DNA from 2 places in the Croceicoccus sp. Ery5 genome. Region 2 is predicted to be linked to the other one. Evidence: predicted binding sites of a transcription regulator. Region 2 holds the regulator's gene; the other holds the start of a gene.
The links. The regulator LexA, encoded in region 2, represses DNA repair genes until DNA is damaged. The targets are predictions, from matches to a motif close to GTTCCNCNCTTGTTCT.

Region 1: a site for LexA is predicted at 4,036-4,051, ahead of LOZ74_RS11100 (putative DNA modification/repair radical SAM protein). Genes of this name have one in related genera too.

Annotation. Positions count from the first base shown of each region.
Region 1 is NZ_CP087587.1:2,344,644-2,355,165, reverse strand. It holds gene LOZ74_RS11120 (sodium-dependent transporter) at 1-524, shown strand, start outside; gene LOZ74_RS11115 (pyridoxamine 5'-phosphate oxidase family protein) at 602-1,084, opposite strand; gene LOZ74_RS11110 (hypothetical protein) at 1,207-2,127, shown strand; gene LOZ74_RS11105 (DNA polymerase Y family protein) at 2,030-3,622, shown strand; gene LOZ74_RS11100 (putative DNA modification/repair radical SAM protein) at 4,064-5,323, shown strand; gene LOZ74_RS11095 (UdgX family uracil-DNA binding protein) at 5,320-6,795, shown strand; gene LOZ74_RS11090 (error-prone DNA polymerase) at 6,935-10,522, shown strand, end outside.
Region 2 is NZ_CP087587.1:1,563,869-1,574,390, forward strand. It holds gene LOZ74_RS07215 (sensor histidine kinase KdpD) at 1-1,256, shown strand, start outside; gene LOZ74_RS07220 (hypothetical protein) at 1,280-1,483, opposite strand; gene LOZ74_RS07225 (citrate synthase) at 1,519-2,802, opposite strand; gene gltX (glutamate--tRNA ligase) at 2,914-4,404, opposite strand; gene LOZ74_RS07235 (ComEC/Rec2 family competence protein) at 4,490-6,688, shown strand; gene lexA (transcriptional repressor LexA) at 6,702-7,403, opposite strand; gene LOZ74_RS07245 (molybdopterin molybdotransferase MoeA) at 7,523-8,743, opposite strand; gene moaC (cyclic pyranopterin monophosphate synthase MoaC) at 8,740-9,234, opposite strand; gene trpC (indole-3-glycerol phosphate synthase TrpC) at 9,234-10,064, opposite strand; gene trpD (anthranilate phosphoribosyltransferase) at 10,061-10,522, opposite strand, start outside.

The DNA of each region.
Region 1 (10,522 bases), 780 kb from region 2:
CGGCAGGGCCGGTGCTGGTGTTCCAGTCGCTGCCGGTCGCCTTTTCGCAAATGCCTGCCGGTTCGCTGATCGGGCTGGCGTTCTTTGTCCTGATCTTCTTTGCCGCGCTCACCAGTTCGATTTCCCTGCTGGAAGGTCCGGTCGCATGGGTCATCGACCGGTTCGGGGTAAAGCGCCTGCATGCGGCCCTGCTGGTCGGCGGGGGTGCCTATGCGATCGGGTTGCTGTGCGCGATGGGGTATAATGTATTGTCGGATGTGCGGCCGTTATGGTTCTGGGGCATTTTTGCCGAGAGCGATATCCTGGATTCGATCGACGGCATCACGGGTAAGGTGATGCTGCCGCTGGCGGCGCTGGGCGTGTCGCTGTTCATCGGCTGGCGCGCGGATCGCAGGCTGGTGGAAACGCAGACGGGACTGTCGGTGGGCATGCTGGGTCTGTACCGCTTTGTGATGGCATGGCTTGCGCCGCTGGCGGTGGCGTTGATCCTGTTGTTCGGCCTGTTCCCCGGTTTGCTGGGCTGATTGAAAGCTGGGCTGATTGAAAAAAAGGGGCGCTCCGCGATGGAGCGTCCCTTTTCCGTTATACGGCCTTCGTCGTTTTATAGCGAAGTTTCGACATGCTTGTCGCGAACGTCGTTGGTGACATCCTTGCCCAGCATCATCTTGGCCGTGGTCGTAATGCCCAGATCGGCATCCCAGATCGACGCGCTTCCCAGATCCATGCGCAGCATCAACAGATTGGGATCGTCCTTGCCATCGGGGAACCATGCCTCGGTCATATTGCTCCATTCCTTTTCGCGGCGTTCGCGGCTGGTCTCTTCGACCAGCGTTCCGCGGAAGCGGGCAAAGACCGAATGGCCGCTGGAGGAGAATGTAGCCGTGGCGGGGCCCATCGCAGCGAAATGGCCGGTACGATAGGTGAAGAACCAGATCGCGTGATCGGCATCCTTGTCCAGTTGCGCGGTCATGGGGGCGGCGCTGTCGGGATTGCCGTCAAGCTGCAGCATCACAAAGGGGGATGAGGCCAGCTCCTTCCAGAACTTCTGCTTCAGCTCGTCGGCTTTGCCTTCCTTATATTGCATGGGGTCGTCCTTCCGGTTTGTTCTTTCCCTGATGCAACGGCGGGAAGGGCAGGCTGTTCCGTTTTTTCGGATGGGTCGGTGGACGCGGCGGGTGGAACATAATAAGAACATTGATCGTTTTCATGTCCCGATTCGATTCTCTGATGGAGCCTGTCATCGCCGGTCCCGATCCCCACGCAGGTGTGTGCCCTGCCGATCCGGCCCCCTTGCCCGAAGGGGTGTTTCCGGCTGCCGATCTGGCCGGTTCGCGCTGGCTGGAGGGCGGGGATAAGGGCGGGGACGAGGATGGGCGCGGCTGGAACCCTGCCATCGCCTTTCGCGGAGCGGGAGAGATCTTTGTAAAGGGCGGCGACGGCGCCGGGGCGGCGCTGGCTCTGGAACTGGCGCGCGGGGCACCGCGACCCTTGCACGAACGGGCGCTTACCGAAACGAGCGACGAGCGTGCCTTTCTGTGGGTGCAGGACGCCGCTTCTATCCGCGCGGGCGGCCGGCCGTTCTGGCCCGGCCTGCCGCGCGATCTGGCGCATCGGGCGATCCATGTGGCCGTCCGCACGGCAGAGGATGCCTTGTTCGCGCTGGAAGAAGGCGTGCGCTGCCGCGATCTGGCCTTTGTGATCGGAGAGATCGCGGGAAACCCGCGTGCGCTGGATTTCACGGCCTCGCGCCGGCTGGTGCTGGCGGCAGAACGGCATCGCGTGCCGCTGTGGCTGGTACGGGTGGATGCGCAGCGCGATCTGGGCGCGGCACGGATGCGGTGGGATGTATGCTCTGCCGCATCGCAGCCGCCGCGCTGGAACCCTCAGGCACCGGGCCTGCCGGGCTGGCGCGGCGAATTGTTCCGCGCCCGAGGCCTGCGCCCCGGCGCATGGTGGATCAGGCCCGAACGCATGACAAGTGATGGAGGGGGCAATGGGGGATCGATCCTCTCCGCCCGTCCGGTCGATCATGACGCCGCCGACCATGGCGGGCACCTTGCAGCCGGACAGGCAGGTGCTGGCGATCTGGTGCGCGCGGCTGGCGATCGATCGCTGGCGGCAGGCTGAAGCGGGAGCCGAGGCGGAGCCGGATGTCCCGCTCGCGCTGATTACCGAAACCGCGCATGGCCCCCGCATCGCCGCTGCCACGCGCGCCGCCGGGGCGGCGGGTGTGCGCATCGGCACCATGCTTGCCGATGCCCGCGCCTTGTGTCCCGCGTTGGAAGTGCGCCCTGCCGATCCGGCGGGCGATCTTGCCTTTCTGGAACGGCTGACCGTGTGGGCGCAGCGCTGGGGCCCGTGGAGCGCGCTGGATCCGCCCGACGGGGTGATCGTCGACATCACCGGCGCGGCGCATCTGTTCGGCGGCGAACAACGCTTGCTGGATGATGCGGCGCGCGTGTTCGCGGCGCGCGGCTTGACGGTACGGCTGGCCATCGCACCCACCGCAGGCGCGGCATGGGCGCTGGCGCATTACGGAAAGGCCCGTCAGGGAAAGGGCGGGCTGGTGCTGGAGGGTGGAGAGGATATCGCTGCCAGCCTGGCCCCTTTGCCGGTCGCGGCACTGCGGCTGGACGACGATGTGCTGCTGGTGCTGCGGCGGCTGGGGTTGAAACGGGTGGGCGATCTGGACGGGATCGGCCGCGATGCGCTGGCGCGCCGGTTCCGCAACCGCCGTTCGGCCATGGCCAATCCGCTGATGCGGCGCGACCAGATGATCGGACTGGTTCCCGAACCCATGCTGCCGGTCATCGGCAATCCGCCCGCCATGGTGCAATTGCGGCTGATGGAGCCGATCCGCCACTTGCCTTTGCTGGAAGTCGTGCTGGTCGATCTGGCCGCCGCGATGATGCGCATGCTGGAAGGGCGGGGCGAAGGGGCACGGCGGCTGGAACTCGCTTGCTGGCGTGTCGATGGCGAAATCGCGATCCGCACGCTGGAACTGGCCGCCGCGACGCGCGATGCCGCCCATGTCTGCCGCCTGTTTGCCGAACGGATCGCCACGATCGATGCAGGGCTGGGGATCGAAATGGCGCGGCTGGTCGCCCGCTGGGCCGAGCCGCTGGGGCTGGCGCAGGCCGATCTGGATGCCTCGGCAGAGGTGCATGGAACCAGCCTTGCAGCCTGTATCGACCGGCTGTCGGCGCGGCTGGGCACGCGCGCGGTGCGGCGGCCGGTGCCTTTTGCCAGCCATGTGCCCGAACGCGCCCAGCGCTGGCAGGCGCCGCTGCAGCCGGTGCCCGCAGCGCAGGAGAGCTTTGCCTTTCACGCCCGCCCGTTCAGGCTGTTGGACAGGGCAGAGCCGATCGCGGTGCTTTATGCCACGCCCGACGGTTTGCCCCAGCGCTTTCGCTGGCGCGGTGATGTCCACGATGTCGCCCGAGCCGAGGGGCCGGAACGCATCGCGCCCGAATGGTGGCGCGAAAAAGGTGCGGCGCGGCTGCGCGATTACTACCGGATCGAGGATGGCGAGGGACGGCGTTTCTGGATCTATCGGCTGGGGCTGGCCGGCGACGGGCGGGGCGGAGCGCCCGACTGGTTCATGCAGGGCCTGTTTGCCTGAGCATTCGTTCGCCTGAACATTCGCCGACGGGTGTTTGACGCGGTCACGCACGATCGCATTGCCGTGCAGCATCAAAGATACCGGATGATGCAATGATGCAACAAATGCGAAGGGCGACGAGGTCGAAACCCCGCCGCCCGCACACGGAGGCCTTCCGTGCTATCTGTAAAGGGCCCGATGCAATGGTTAACGCCAACATGCAAGTGCTTTGGTGCCGCGTGGCATTTTCGCCACTATCGCCCTGTCCTGCTGCAGAATCCAGCATATCTTTTGCGAAGTTTGCGCGGCTGCAGCGTATCGATTGATACTACATTGTGACATGATTGCGGCCTCGCCTGTCATAATATTGCGATTGGTCTGAGCGCCCTCGGTTCGTCGATTTTGCGCGAGCAGGGCTAGCCAGTACGATGAAAAGAACATAAAGTGAACATCGGAGTCGCAATGGCACAGAAATCACTTATCGAACGGCTGAAAGTCCTGGCGGATGCCGCCAAATATGATGCGTCCTGCGCATCGTCGGGCACGTCGAAACGCGACAGCCTGAACGACAGGGGGCGGGGCGGCAAAGGCATTGGATCGACCGAGGGTATGGGCATCTGTCACGCCTATGCGCCCGATGGTCGCTGCATATCCTTGCTGAAACTGCTGCTGACCAACCATTGCGTGTTCGATTGCCATTACTGTGTGAACCGCAAGAGTTCGAATGTGGAGCGCGCACGCTTTACCCCGCGCGAGGTCGCCGATCTCACCCTCTCGTTCTACAAGCGCAATTATATCGAGGGGTTGTTCCTGTCCTCGGGCATCATTCGCAATTCCGATCACACGATGGAGCAATTGGTCGAAACCGCGCGCATCCTGCGCGAGGAGCATGATTTCCGCGGCTATATCCATTTGAAGACCATTCCCGAGGCCGATCCCGAAATCGTCCGGCGGGCGGGGCTTTATGCCGATCGCATTTCGATCAATGTCGAATTGCCGACCGATGCGGGACTGGCCCGGCTGGCGCCCGACAAGAATGCGCATCGGATCGATGGCGCGATGGGCGCCATGCGCAATGCCATTGCCGAAGGACGCGACGCGAAAAAGCGTTTCCGCCATGCGCCCGCATATGCGCCCGCTGGTCAGTCGACACAGATGATCGTGGGCGCCGACGGGGCCAGCGATGCCGATATCGTAAGCCGTGCCAGCGCGCTTTACGGGCGGCACCGGCTGCGGCGCGTCTATTACTCGGCCTTCAGCCCCATTCCCGATGCCAGCGCCGTGCTGCCGTTGAAACGCCCGCCACTAGTGCGCGAACACCGGCTTTACCAGTCGGACTGGCTGATGCGCTTTTACGGGTTTTCTCCGGCGGAAGTGGCCGATGCCGCCGGGGCGGACGGTATGTTGCCGCTGGACATCGACCCCAAGCTGGCATGGGCATTGAAGTTCCGCGACAGCTTTCCCGTCGACGTCAATCGCGCTTCCAAAGAGGCTTTGCTGCGGGTGCCGGGACTGGGAACGCGCGGCGTGGCCCAGATCCTCAGTGCACGGCGGCATCGCGCCTTGCGACTGGACGATGTGGCCAGGCTGACCGTGTCGGTTGCAAAGCTGCGTCCCTTTATCGTCACGGCCGACTGGCGGCCCGTCACGCTGATCGACCGCGCCGATCTGAAGGCGCTGGTCGCGCCCGATACGGGGCGGCAACTGGACCTGTTCGCATGACTGCCCTGCAACATGTGCGGCTGGGCGCCTATCACGTGGTGCCAATGGCCGCGCCCGACGATTTCGACGAATGGCGCGATCATGCGCGGCGCATGGCCATGGCCGATGTGCCGCCCGACCGCGTGGCATGGACCGAACCGGGCGGACCGGCGGGCAATCTGTTCACGCATGGTGACCGCCGCTTGCCCGTACCCGACCGCGAGGCGCCGCCGCCGCGCGTGTCGCGGCGTTTTATCGAAATTGCGAAGACCGTGATCCTGCATGCCGATACCGACAGGTTCTCACTGCTGTATCGCGTGTTGTGGCGATTGCAGTCGAAACCCCGCCTGATCGAGGACGGGGCCGATGCGGACATACGCGCCATGGCCGATATGGCGCGGGGCGTGCGGCGCGACATTCACAAGATGCGCGCCTTTTTACGTTTCCGCGAGATCGAGCATGAGGGCGACGAATATTTCGTCGCATGGTTTGAACCGCAACATCACATCCTGCGCCATAATGCGGGTTTCTTCACGCGTCGCTTTGCCAATATGCTCTGGTCGATCCTGACGCCGCGGGGCAGCCTGCATTGGGATGGCGATACGTTGCGCGAAGGGCCGCCCGCCACGCGTGCCGATGCGCCTAACGGCGATCCGGTAGAGGGGATGTGGCGCGCCTATTACGCATCGATCTTCAATCCCGCTCGGTTGAAGATCGACGCGATGCTGAAGGAAATGCCGCGCCGATACTGGAAAAACATGCCCGAAGCGCAGCTGATCCCCGATCTGATCGCGGGGGCGCAAGCGCGCGAGGCGGCCATGGTTTCGGCAGGGGCGATGGAAAATGGCGAACGGCCCGCAACGCTGGACGCGGTGGACAAGGCGATCCATGCCTGCGCGCGCTGCCCCATCGGCGCGCTGGAAAACCGCGCGGTGATGGGCGAAGGGGTGCCCGATGCCCCGCTGATGATCATGGGCGAGCAACCGGGCGATATCGAGGACCGGCAGGGACGCCCTTTCGTCGGTCCGGCGGGGCAATTGCTGGACGTGCATCTGGAACGCGCGGGAATCGACCGTCGCGCCGCCTATGTCACCAATGCGGTCAAGCATTTCAAATATGTGTCGGGGGACGTGCCAAATCGCGATGTGCCAAATCGCGGCGTATCCGGTCGCGGCAAGCGGCGCCTGCACCAGAATCCCTCTGCCCGGGAGATCGACACCTGCCGCTGGTGGGTAGAGGCGGAGCGCGCCATCGTGCGGCCAAGGGTGGTGCTGGCACTGGGCGCCAGCGCGGCGCGCAGCGTGTTGGGCAAGACAATATCGGTCACCAAGGCACGCGGCACGCCTGTGCCGCTGGACGATGGCAGCGAGCTGTGGGTGACGGTGCACCCGTCCTATCTGTTGCGGTTGGAAGGGCCTGCGCGCGAAGAGCAGGCGCGGCTGTTCGACGCCGACCTGGCGGCCGTCGCAGCGCGTCTTCGGGAACTGGCGTAATGGCGCGCTGTGGACTGGCTGTGGATAAAGCTGTGCGCAAATCTGATGATAGTGCTGTGGACGGGGCGGCAGAACGTGGGGGTAACCGGCCTGTGTTCGCGGTGACCCGTCCGCTTTTCAGGGGCCTGCCGGTGCCGCCATGCCCGACGCGCCGCTAACGCCCGATCGTCGCCGGATAGAGATCGATACCGATGCATTGGGCGCGCCGCCGCGAGCGCCCTTTGTCGAACTTGGCCTCGTCTCGTGCTTTTCCTTCCTGCGCGGCGCGTCCGACGCGGTCGATCTGGTGATGACGGCGCGCGCTATGGGCTATGACGCCATCGGGATTGCCGATGCGAATTCGCTGGCAGGCGTGGTCCGCGTACATGGCGAGGCGGAGACTTTGCGTTTGCGCCCGGTGATCGGCGCGCGGATCGAAACGGTCGAGGGGCTGGCCTTTCTTGCCTATCCCGAAACGCGCGCGGCCTATGGCCGGTTGTCGCGGCTGATCAGCAAGGGGCGGATGCAGACCTTGTCGGGCGCATGGCAGGACAAGGGCGTGTGCGAGATCGATCTGGCGATGCTGACCGAACATGCGGCGGATGATGGCGGGCACGGCGCCTTGCATCTGATTGCCTTGCCGCCACCCGATCTGGATATGCCGTTCCGCGTCAGCCTGCCGGGCAATGTGATGCCGATTGGCGGGGGGCAGGCAGAGCCGGTTGCGCAAAGCCTGTCCTTTGCCGGTCTGGTGCCGCATCTGGCGCAATTATTGCCATCGCTGGGCCATATCGCGGCCAGCCATCTCTATCGCGGCGATGATGTGGCGCGGATCGGCAGGCTGGATACGCTGGCGCGCACCCATGGGCTGGGCCTGCTGGCCACGAATGACGTGCATTACCACGCACCCGACCGCCGCCCGTTGCAGGATGTGATGACCGCGATCCGGCACAAAACCACGGTGGCAAGGGCGGGGCATTTGCTGCACGCCAACGCCGAACGGCATCTGAAAGCGCCCGAGGAGATGCAACGCCTGTTCGCGCGCTGGCCGCATGCGATCCGCGCGGCCCGCGATCTGGCGGACCGCTGCCGGTTCAGCCTGAACGAATTGCGCTATGAATATCCCGATGAGATCTATCCCGAAGGCCGCACCCCGCAGCAGCATCTGGAAGTGCTGACATGGGAAGGCGCGGACAGGCGTTATCCCAGTGGTTTGCCGGAAACCATTCGCGCAACGCTGGAGCGTGAACTGGCGCTGATCGCAAAGCTCGACCTCGCGCGCTATTTCCTGACGATCCACGATATCGTCCGCTTCGCGCGCAGTGTCGATCCGCCGATATTGTGTCAGGGGCGCGGGTCGGCGGCCAATTCGGCGGTCTGCTATTGTCTTGAGATTACGGCCGTCGACCCGGCGCGCCATGCGCTGCTGTTCGACCGCTTCATTTCCGAAGAGCGCAAGGAGCCGCCCGATATCGACGTCGATTTCGAGCATGAGCGGCGCGAGGAAGTGATCCAGCATATTTACGAGAAATACGGTCGCCACCGCGCCGGACTGTGCGCCACGGTCATCCATTACCGGCCGCGCATGGCGATCCGCGAAGTGGGCAAGGCGATGGGCCTGTCGGAAGATGTCACGGCCAAACTTGCGGGCACCGTATGGGGCGGTTGGGGGCGCGAGATCGGCGAGGCGCATGTGGCCGAAACCGGCATGGACATCAGCGATCCGCATTTGCGGCGGGTTCTGAAGCTTACCCAGCAGATGATTGGAATGCCGCGACATCTGTCTCAGCACGTGGGCGGCTTTATTCTGACGCAAGGCGCGCTGACCGAAACCGTGCCCATTGGCAATGGCGCCATGCCCGATCGCAGTTTCATCGAATGGGACAAGGACGATATCGAGGCGCTGGGCATATTGAAGGTGGACGTGCTGGCGCTGGGCATGCTGACCTGCATTCGCAAATGTCTTGATCTTGTGCGCGATCATCATGGCCGCGCGCTGACTTTGGCCAGTGTCCCGCGCGAGGATCCGGAAACCTATGCCATGCTGCGGCGCGGGGATTCGCTGGGCGTTTTCCAGGTGGAAAGCCGCGCGCAAATGAACATGCTGCCGCGGCTGCGCCCGCGCGAGTTCTATGATCTGGTCATACAGGTCGCCATCGTGCGCCCCGGTCCGATTCAGGGGGACATGGTGCACCCCTTCCTGAAACGCCGGAGGGGAGAGGAGCGGGTGGAAATTCCGGCCCCGGGCCCCGCGCATGGCCCGCCGGACGAGCTTTCCAGCATTCTGGGGCGCACATTGGGCGTGCCGATCTTTCAGGAGCAGGCGATGAAGATCGCGCTGGACGCGGCGAAGTTCAATTCGGCCGAAGCCAACCGGCTGAGAAAGGCGATGGCGACGTTCCGTTCGCGCGGCATGGTCGACGAATTGCAGGACATGATGGTCGAGCGCATGGTGAAGCGCGGCTATGACCGCGATTTCGCGCAGCGCTGTTTCAACCAGATCAGGGGGTTTGGCGAATATGGCTTTCCCGAAAGCCACGCGGCCAGCTTTGCCCATCTGGTCTATGTGTCGAGCTGGCTGAAATGCCATTACCCTGCCGCTTTCGCCTGCGCCTTGCTGAATTCGCAGCCGATGGGCTTTTATGCACCCGCCCAGATCGTGCGCGATGCGGCCGAACACGGAGTAGAGGTGCGACCGGTGGATGTGAACCTGTCGCAATGGGATTGCACGCTGGAACCCGCGCGTGGCGATACGGTGGCGCTGCGGTTGGGGTTGCGACAGGTGGACGGACTGCCCGAACATGTCGCAGCGCGGCTGATCGCTGCCAGGGAAGAGCTGAACGGCAAGGATAGGGCCGCATTTTCTGATGTGGCCGCGCTGCGCGAATATTCGGGCATTCCCGCGGCCCATATCGAACGGCTGGCCAGTGCCGATGCGTTCGGTTCGCTGCGGATTACCCGCAGGCAGGCCCTGTGGGATGCGCGTTCGATCGTTTCGGCTCCGCCGTTGCCCCTGTTCGAAGCGGCGCGTGCCAGAGATCCGCGGGTGCGCGACGAAGGGGCGGAGGTCACGCCTGCCATCCTGCCCGCCATGCCCTTGTCCGAAGAAGTCGTCGCGGATTACCAGACCACGCGTCTGTCGCTAAAGGCGCATCCCATGGCGTTCCTGCGCGCTGGCCTCGCCGAACGCGGCTTTATCCGCGCCTGCGACCTGCGCGAACGCAAATACCGGTCGAATGTGCAAGTGGCGGGCGTTGTGCTGATCCGCCAGCGGCCCGGCAGCGCCAAGGGCGTGTGCTTTATCACGCTGGAGGACGAGACGGGGGTGATCAATCTGGTCGTCTGGCCGCATCTGAAAGAGAAATATCGCCGCGTGGTGATGGGGGCGCGGCTGATGGAGGTGCGCGGGCGGGTCGAATATGACGACGATGTCGTCCATGTGATCGTCCAGCAGATGTTCGATGCCAATCACGCCCTGCATGCCTTGTCGGACGATGTCATGCCCGCCGTAATGGCCCGTGCCGATCACGTGCAAAGCCCGCTGCCCGAGAAGTCCGAACGCGGAGGTAACTTGCGCGACGATCTGCGCAAGGACCGCCCGGCCGACCCGCATGGCAGTGCGCCCGACGGGGCGAAGCAGCCGATCGATCCGTGGGAGCCGCCGCCCGCGGGCAATCGCGAATGCGGGTTTCAGGGGCGCCATCCGCGCGATACGCGCATTATTCCCCGGATCCTGCCGCCGTCTCGG
Region 2 (10,522 bases):
GTGGCGGTGACCTGCCGGGCGCCATTGCGGCGCCCGAATTGCTGCAATTGGTGCGCAAGGCGCGCGTTTACGGGATGAAACTGGCGCAGGCGCTGGCGGTGACGCATCCGGGCGGCTCGCTGTCGGGTTGGGCAGAGATCGAGCCGGACGAGAATGGCTGTGCGATCCGGCTGTCGGACTGGACCGCCGTTGATCATACGCCGTCCGCCGGCGCGATTGCGGACGGAGACGAAGAAGCCGCCGAAACCCGCCTTGCGATCGAGCAATTGCTGGCCGAGGCCGTGCTGTGGCTCGACGCGCAGCAGAATATCGTCGCGCTGGAGACGGAATGCGCCGAATTGTCGCCATTGGTGGTCCGCGCGCGGCACCAGCGGGGGCAGAACTGGTCCACCCTGTTCCAGACGGGCGGCGAGCATCAGGCGCAATGGGGCATTCGCAGCGGGATCGTCGCAGGGATCGAAGGGTCGCAGCGGCGCTGGCACCTGATGCTGGCAGGCGGCACGACGGGCAATGCGGGGCAGCAGATCCTGATCCGCAGGCACGAGGAGCTTATCAGCTCGCAACCCGCGAATGACGAGGATTTGCTGCCTGATAATCTGCTGGCCGACCAGCTTGCCCCCGCGCTCGACGTGCCGGTGCGGCGGATCATCCGGCTGGGTGAGATCATGCGCGACCGTCTGGCGGGGCCGCTTGCGCGCGAATATGTCAATTACGCTGGCGATATCGTGAATGCGGGCGCCCATCTGGCGGGGCTGGCGCAATCGCTGGCCGATGGCGAGGACGAGCCCGAGCCCGAGATGGTGCCGCTGATACTGGGCGAGATTGCCGAGAGCGCGTGCCGCCTGCAAACGACGCGCGCGGCACGCAGGCAGGCGCGGTTCACCATTGCCTATCACCCTGCCCATGCGCTGGGCGACCGGCGCTGGTGCATGCAGGTACTGTTGAACCTGCTGGGCAATGCGGTCGATTACGGCCCGCGCGGCGGGGAAATCTTTGTCGATTGTAAGGTCGAGGGAAAATGGGCTAGCGTCAGCGTCAGCGACGAGGGCAAGCCCCTGTCCGCGCAAGAGCGCGAGTTGATCTTCAGCAAATATGAAAGGCTGGGCCGCGAGGGGGGCGGGGGCACAGGCCTTGGCCTGCATATTTCGCGCCGTCTGGCCGAGGCGATGGGCGGAAGCCTGACCGTTACGCCTGCATCGCAGGGCGGAAACTGCTTTACGCTTCGCCTGAAGGCCGCCGAAACGGCCGAAGGCTGAACGCGCCCCTTACCGGAATGCCGTCAGCGGTCGCTGCGTCGACGCTGCATCAGCCATGCCAGGATCAGCCCCGCGGCCATCGCCAGCACGCCGATATAGGCCCATTGCCGCTTGCCGATCATAAAGCTGCTGGCAGGCCATGAGACCAGTTCCAGACCCTGCAGCGTCCACAAGGTCCCCATAAGAAAAATGACGATGCCGAGGATGGTAAAAGCCAGTCTCAGCATCGTCATATCCTTTATCGCCGAATCAGCGCCAGAAATTAGCGTTGATTGATAGGCACATAATCGCGCTCTGCCGGGCCGGTGTAAAGCTGGCGCGGACGGCCGATGCGCTGGCCGGGATCGGAAATCATCTCGTTCCACTGCGCGACCCAGCCGACGGTGCGGGCAAGGGCGAACAGTGCGGTGAACATCTCGGTCGGGAAGCCGATGGCCGACAGGATCACGCCCGAATAGAAGTCGACGTTCGGGAACAGCTTCTTCTCGATGAAATATTCATCGTTCAGCGCCATTTCTTCCAGCTGCAGGGCAACTTCGAACACAGGGTCGTTGACCTTCAGCGCGTCGAACACTTCGCGCACCGTCTTTTGCATCACGGTCGCCCGCGGGTCGTAGTTCTTATAGACGCGGTGGCCAAAGCCCATCAGGCGGAACGGGTCGTCCTTGTTCTTGGCGCGCGCGATATATTCGGGGATCTTGTCGGGGGTGCCGATTTCGTGAAGCATGTTCAGCGCGGCTTCGTTCGCGCCGCCATGCGCCGGACCCCACAGACAGGCGATGCCCGCCGCGATACAGGCAAACGGGTTCGCACCCGACGAACCGGCCAGACGCACGGTCGAGGTCGAGGCGTTTTGTTCATGGTCGGCATGCAGGATGAAGATGCGGTCCATCGCCTTTTCGACGGCGGGGATCACCTCATATTCCTCGGCCGGGACGCCAAAGGTCATGCGCAGGAAATTGCCGGTATAGCTCAGCGAGTTATCGGGCTGCAGGAAGGGCTGACCGATCGAATATTTATACGCCATCGCCGCAATGGTCGGCATTTTGGCGATCAGGCGGTGCGAGCTGATCTTGCGGTGTTCGGGGTCCGAAATATCGGTGCTGTCGTGATAGAAAGCCGACAGCGCGCCGACAACGCCGCACATGATCGCCATCGGGTGCGCGTCGCGGCGGAAACCCTGATAGAACTGGCGCAGCTGATCGTGCAGCATGGTGTGGCGCGTGATGGTGAATTCGAACTTGTCGAGCTCTTCCTTGGAAGGAAGCTCGCCGTTCAGCATCAGATAGGACACTTCCATGAAGCTGGACTGTTCGGCCAGCTGGCCGATGGGATAGCCGCGGTGCAGCAGCACGCCTTCTTCGCCATCGATAAAGGTCAGGCCTGAATCGCAGCTGGCGGTGGAGGTGAAGCCGGGGTCATAAGTGAACATGCCCGACTTGCCGTAAAGCTTGCCGATATCGACGACATCCGGACCAAGCGTTCCGCTCTTTACCGGAAATTCGTAGTCGCCGCCCCCTGCGGTCAGTTTCGCCGTATCGCCCACTTACTCACTCCTCTTCTTCTAACGTCTCAATTTCCTGTGCCGGCGCACCCGTCAAGCCGGAATGGCATCCGGCCCCGATGCCTATGGCCCCGATGCCTATGGCCCCGATGCCTATGGCACTGCCGCGCCCGCGTGCTCGCGGATGCGCGCAAGGCTTTCCTCGCGGCCCAAAAGCACCAGCACGTCGAAAATCCCGGGCGATGTCGATTGCCCGGTCAGTGCCGCGCGCAGCGGCTGTGCGATCTTGCCAAGGCCCAGCTCGCGCTCTTCGGCCATGGCTTTCAATTCGGTTTCCAGCGGCCCGATCGACCAGTCGGATGCCTGTTCCAGACGATCGGCCACATCGGCCAGCAATTCGCCCGCGCCTTCGGCCTGCAGCAGAGAGGCGGCCTTGTCGTCCAGCGGCAAGGGACGCTGGCGGAACAGGAACAAGGCTCCTTCGGCCAGCTCGTCGAGATTCTTGGCGCGCGCCTTTAGCGATGGCATGGCCTGCACCAGCAGATCGCGATGGCTGTCAGCGTCGAAACCGGCTTCCAGCGCGGCAATGCGCGGTGCGGCCAGATCGGCAAGCCGCGCATCATCCGCCTCGCGCATATATTGCCCGTTCATATTGGCGAGCTTCTTGAAATCGAAGCGCGACGGGCTTTTGCCGACGGCGGGCAGGTCGAACAAGGCGACCGCTTCGTCCCGGCTGAAGATTTCCTGATCGCCATGGCCCCAGCCCAGACGGAGCAGATAGTTCACAACCGCTTCGGGCAGCAGACCCAGCTCGTCGCGATAGGCATCGACACCCATCGCGCCGTGACGCTTGGACAGTTTCGCGCCGTCCGCACCGTGGATCAGCGGGATATGGGCATAGACCGGATCGTCCCATCCGCCTTCGATAGCGTTCATCGCGCGATAGATCGGCAATTGGCGGAAGGCATTGTTCAGATGGTCGTCGCCGCGGATCACATGGGTCACCCCCATCTCGTGATCGTCGACCACCACGGCCAGCATATAGGTCGGCGAACCGTCCGAACGCAGCAGGATGTAATCGTCGATCTCTTCGTTGCGAACCTTGACCTTGCCCTGCACGGCATCCTCGATCTCGGTCACGCCGTCGGTCGGCGTTTTCAGGCGGACGACGAAGGGCGCGCCTTCGGGAGCCTCGGCAGGATCGCGGTCGCGCCAGCGGCCATCATAGCGCAGCGGCTTTTTCGCGGCGCGCTGCTCGGCGCGCATCTGCTCAAGCTCTTCGGCCGTGGCATAGCAGCGATAGGCATGGCCCGCTTCCAGTAGCGTGTTCGCAACCTCTGCATGGCGGGCCGCGCGTTCGGACTGGAACACAGGCGCTTCGTCGTAATCGAAGCCCAGCCAGTCCAGCCCGTCGAGAATGGCGTCGATGGCTTCCTTCGTGGACCGCGCCTTGTCCGTATCCTCGATCCTCAGCAGCGTCTTGCCGCCGAAGTGGCGGGCATAGAGCCAGTTGAACAGCGCGGTGCGCGCGCCGCCGATATGCAGGAAACCGGTGGGCGAGGGTGCGAAACGCGTGACGACAGTTCCTTGCGTCGGGTTTTTCCCCGTTCCGCTGCCGGTTCCGTCTGCCTGGCCGCTTGCCATCTGCGCGTGCTTCCTCTTTCAATACATGTCATGGGCGAGCCGCTCGAACCGGAGACGATTTGGTATGAATGACTTGCGCGGTGCCATGGGGAAGGCCCGTGCCAATACCATCGTTGCCAATACCATCGTCCCGATAGCGGGCGAGGACGAAGGCGATTCCCGCCTTCCTTCGCGGTTGCGGAAATGGGGGAGCGAAGCGCATTTGTCCAGTGCCGTGGCACGATTAGAGGCGTTGCTTGCCGATCGCGGCTTTGAACGCATGCCATGGCTGGCGGTCGCGATGCTGGCGGGGATCGGTATCTGGTTCGCCCTGCCGGGCCCCGGCGACTGGCTGATCGCGCTGGGGCTGTGCGGATTGCCGGCCGGTCTGGCCCTGATTGCATTGCGGGCAGACGATCGCGCCCTGCTGCGCATTGCCGCCGTTGCGGTGCCGCTGATGATCGCGGCGGGGATCGTGCTGATCTGGGCGCGATCCGCCCTGATCGGGACAGAGCCGGTGGCAGGCCCGCGTGTCGCCGTGGTCGAGGCGTTGGTACTGGAGCGCGAGGAACAACCGGCGCGCGAACGGGTACGGCTGATCGTCGCCACGCGGGATCCGCTGGATGCAAGGTCGATCCGCGCACGGCTGAACGTGCCGGAGGAGATGGATGATCCGCGGCTGACGGCGGGGGCGCAATTCCGCGCAAAGCTGCGATTGATACCGCCCCAGCGCGCTGCCGTGCCGGGCGGGTATGATTTCGCACGGGCAGCATGGTTCGACGGGCTGGCGGCTTCGGGCTCTCTGCTCGAGCAGCCGGCGATCACGCGCGAGGGCGGCGGAATCGCGGGTTGGCGCAGCAGGCTGGCCGCGCATGTGCGCGAACAGGTCGGGCGGTTCGGCGGCACGGCGTCCGCGGCGATCGCGGCCACGCTGATTACCGGTGACAGGGGCGCAATTCCCGACAGCGACGGGCAAGCGATGCGCGATGCAGGTCTGGCGCATATGCTCTCGATCAGCGGGCTGCATGTGGGCGCCATCGTGGCAATCGCGTGGCTTCTGGTCGTCCGTGTGGGGGCCTTGTTCCCATGGCTGGCCCTGCGGGTCCGGCTGCCTCTGGCGGCAGCGGGGACGGGCGCGGTGGCGGGTATCGCCTATACGCTGCTGACGGGAGCGGCCTTGCCCACGGTGCGCGCCTGCCTTGCGGCCCTTCTGGTGGTGGGCGCGCTGGCGCTGGGGCGGCAGGCATTGTCGTTGCGCCTGATTGCACTGGCCGCAATGGGCGTGATGCTGTTCTGGCCAGAGGCCGTCATCGGCCCGTCGTTTCAACTCAGCTTTGCCGCGGTGATCGCGATCGTGGCGTTCCATAACAGCCGGTTCGTCGCATGGCTGCGGGGGAAGCGGGGAGAGAGGCGGGGAGAGGGTCGTCCGGGGCGACTGCTCCACGCCGGCTTGCTGCTGTTCCTGACCGGTCTTGTGGTAGAGGCGGCGCTGACGCCTTTGGTGCTGTTCCATTTCCAGCGGTCAGGGGTTTACGGCTCGCTGGCCAATGTCATCGCGATTCCGCTGATGACGGGATTGACGCTGCCGGTGCTGATCGGCGGGCTGGTCTTCGATGCCGTCGGCTGGGGTGCACCGTTCTGGTGGGCGGGGGCCAAATCGCTCGATCTGATTATCGCGCTGGCGCATGGCACGTCGTCATTGCGGGGGGCGGTTTTGCAACTGCCGCAGATCGCCCTGTGGGCCGTGCTTGCCTGTGTTGCGGGCGGATTGTGGCTGGCGCTTTGGTCTGGGCGGCTCCGCCTGTGGGGGTTGGCACCGTTGGCGATCGGGCTGCCTGCATTGTTTCTGGCTCGGCCAGCCGATTTGCTGATCGAGCAAAGTGGCCGCAACGCTGCGCTACTGGCGCCGGACGGACGGCTTTACCTGTTGCGCAACAGTACCAGCTTCTCTGCCGAGGCCATGGTGGAGGCGATGGGAAAAGGCGCGCAATATGGCGTCGAGCCGTTCGCCGAGTTTCCAGAATGGCCGGGGGCACGATGCAATGGCGATTTCTGCCAGATCGAAGCGGAGGGGCGCGTGTTACTTGTCGCCCAGCGACCGGCAGAGGTGCCCTATGGCCCGATGGTCGCGGCATGTGCGCGCGCCGATATCGTGATCGCCAGCAGGCGGCTTCCCGCCGATTGCCAGCCGGCCATGCTGAAGGCGGACAGCAGCCTGCTGACGCGGCGCGGCGGGCTGGCCGTCGACCTATCGAACGGCACCATCCGCGCGGTCAGACCCCAAGGCGACCGCCACGGATGGTGACCTAATCATCCGATCAGTGATAGCGGCGAAGCAATCCGGCGAGCCGTCCCTGAACCTGAACCTCCGACGGATCGTAGATTTGCGGTTCATAGGCAGCATTGGCGGGATCGAGCCGGACCATGCCGTTTTCGCGCCGCAGATATTTCAGCGTCGCTTCCTCGCCCCGCACCAGCGCGACGATGATCTCTCCGTCGCGGGCGGTGTCGGTGCGGCGGACCAGAGCGTAATCGCCGTCGAAAATACCGGCCTCCACCATGGAATCGCCCGATACTTCCAGCGCGTAATGCTCACCGCTGCCCAGCAAGGCTGCGGGAACAGGCAGGACCTGCGTATCCTCCATCGCTTCGATCGGGACGCCGGCGGCGATCCGACCGTGCAGGGGAATTTCGATCACATCGTTCGACGCGCCGGACGGCGGGGACGGACGCCTGAATTCGACCACATTATCGGCTTTCGCCGCGCTTGGCGCCACTGCCGCCGGTTTCGCCGTGCCGGTCACGTCGTCGGGCTGACGGATGACTTCAAGCGCGCGGGCGCGATTGGGCAGGCGGCGGATGAACCCGCGTTCTTCCAAGGCGGAAATCAGCCGGTGGACACCCGACTTCGATTTCAGGTCGAGCGCTTCCTTCATTTCCTCGAACGAGGGGGAAATGCCCGTATCCTCAAGCCGCTGTTGAATGAAGAGCAGCAATTCGTGCTGTTTGCGCGTAAGCATGGCCGATATCCTGTTCCGCCCAAAGTCCTGTTCCGTTCCGCACCCCAATGGCGCGAACGAATGCGGAACAATTAAGCAACATCAGAATGATCGTCAAGCCATGTTAACGCAATGTTCCACTAGGCGCGATTGCGCGGGGCAAAGGGCATGACTTGTACGATATCGCCGCTGGCAACCGTTCCGCTTCCTGCAGGGCGCAGGATCAGCGCATCGGCTTCGGCCAGCGGGCTTAATGCCGCACTATCCTGAAGGAACAGGGGCATGACGCCTGCATCGGTAAAGCGGCAGCGCAGAAATTCCGTCCGCCTGCCGGTTGCGGGCAGATCGGCAAGGCAGAACGCGGGCTGCAGCGCGGGCAGCGGCGACCGGTCGCCCATCAGCGCGCGCACGACGGGCAGGGCGAACAGATGCGCGGTGACGAAGCTGGAAACCGGATTGCCGGGAAGGCCGATGACGAGCTGCTTGCCCAGCCTTGCGACAAGGATCGGCTTGCCCGGCTTGATCGCAACGCGCCAGAAATCGATTTTGGCACCCATCTCCTGCAGTACGGGCAGCACGAGATCGTGGTCCCCCACCGAAGCGCCCCCGCTGGTGACGATCATCTGCGCATCGCCTGCATTTTCGAAGGCGCTGCGCAAGGCATCCCGCCGGTCGGGGACGGGGCCCTGACGCTGAACCGTGCAGCCGATATCTGCGAACAACGCGCCCAGCATCGCCCCGTTGCTGGCGGGGATGGAACCGGCGGGCAGCGGTTCACCGGCAGGGCGCAATTCATCGCCGCTTTCGATGACGGCGACGTTGGCGATTTCATGCACTGGCAAGATGCCATGACCTGCGGTGATGGCCAGCGCCAGCCGTGCCGGTGTCAGCCTTTCGCCCGCCCTGGCGACTGTCTGGCCGTCGCTGAAATCCAGTCCGCGCGGCCGAATATGGCGGTGAAGCGGGACGGGCGGTTCCCCTTCGAAATAAAGGCGGTTGCCCTCGCGGCGGCAATCTTCCTGGACGGCGACCATGTCCGCACCGTCGGGCACCACGCCGCCCGTGGCGATGCGCACGGCCTGACCCGCACCGACAGAGCCTTGATACACATGGCCCGCCGCGCTTTCGCCGACGATGTTCCACGGTCCCGGCATATCGGCCTGCCGCACGGCATAGCCGTCCATGGCCGACATCGGATCGGGCGGCTGCGATCGCAGCGCCATGACATCGCGCGCCAGCCAGCGGCCCGATGCCTCTTCGGCAGGCAAATCGACGGCGGGTAACCGCTGTGCCATCGCCAGCAGGCGTCGCTGCGCCTCGTCCAGATCGAGCAGCGACCCGGGCGACGGGCGAGCCGTCAAAGCTCCAGATCCTCGTGCCCTGCGGCGCGCCAGCGGCCCGATTTGCCGCCATCCTTGGCGATCAGGCGGATACCGCCGATGACCATCCCCTTGTCCAGAGCCTTGGCCATGTCGTAAATCGTGATCAGCGCCACCGAAACGGCCGTGATCGCTTCCATCTCTACGCCGGTCTTCGCCTCGATCGCGGCGCTGGCGCTGGCGCGGATCGCACCGTGTTCGAACGCGAAATCGACATTCACCGCATCGATGGGCAGCGGATGACACAGCGGCACCAGCTCGCCCGTCTTTTTGGCCGCCATGATACCGGCAATGCGGGCCGTCGCCAGCACGTCGCCCTTTTTCACGCTGCCTTCGCGGATCGCCTGCAATGCTTCGTCCGACATGGTGATGATCCCGCTGGCGACCGCGATGCGGCGCGCTGCGGACTTGCCGCCGATGTCGACCATGCGCGCATTGCCGGCGGCATCGATATGGGACAGCCTGCTGCCCATCATCGCGTTCCGAGCGGACCGGCCATGCCGGACAGGCGGGGAAGACCCAATAGGTCGCGCGTGGCGGTGGCCACGTCGTCCTGCCGCATCAGGCTCTCTCCCACCAAGAAACAGCGCGCGCCCGAGGTTTCGCACACGGTCTGCACGTCGGCATGGCTGGCGATGCCGCTTTCGCTGACCAGCAGGGCGCCTTGGGGTGCCAGCGGGGCGAGCCGGGCGGTGGTGGCGATGTCGGTCGTGAATGTGCGCAGATCGCGGTTGTTGACGCCGATCAGCCGCGACCGCAGCCGGTGCGCGCGCTCCATCTCGGCCTCGTCATGCACTTCGACCAGCACATCCATATGCGCTTCGATGGCGGCGGCCTCGATCTCGGCGGCGAGCGTATCGTCGAGCGCGGCGACGATGATCAGGATCGCATCGGCGCCAATGGCGCGCGCTTCGGTCACTTGCCAGGGGTCGACCATGAAATCCTTGCGCAGCACGGGCAGGGTACAGGCGGCGCGCGCGGCGACGAGATAATCCTCGTGCCCCTGAAAATGCGGCGCATCGGTCAGCACCGACAGGCAGGTCGCCCCGCCGGCGGCATAGGCGCGGGCATGTTCGGGTGGGTCGAAATCAGCGCGAATCAGGCCTTTGGAAGGCGAAGCTTTCTTGATTTCCGCGATCAGGCCAAAGCCGCGCCGCGATGCCTGTTCCAGCCGCGCGGCGAAACCGCGCGGTGCTTCCTGTGCGCGGGCCAGCACTTCCAGATCGCGCAGGGAACGCTGCGCCTTGCGAAGGGCGACTTCGCCGCGTTTGACGTCGCAAATTTCGAGCAGACGGTTGCTCATGCCAATTGTCCCGAATTCACGACGCCGATCCAGCAGTCGAGCAAGGCCTTCGCCAGCCCCTTGTCGATGACTTCGGCGGCTTCTTCCGCGCCTTCGCGCAAGGTTTCGGCTTCGCCCGCAACCACAAGGGCGGCGGCGGCGTTGAAGATCACCGTGTCGCGATAGGCACCTTTGGCCCCCATCAGCAAGTCGCGCAGGGCAGCGGCGTTGAAATCCGCGTCGCCCCCCTTGATCGCGTCAAGCGGATGGACAGGCAGGCCCGCGTCTTCGGGGCCGATCTCGGACGGAAAGTCGAACCCGATCGCTTCGGTCCTGCTGGGCCCGGCAATCGATAATTCGTCCAGACCTTCCATGCCCGACACGACCAGTGCGCGTTCGGTGCCCAGATCGCGCATGGCGCACGCGTAAACGGGCACCAGAGCGGGGCTGGCGACGCCGACCAGCTGGCGGGTGACACC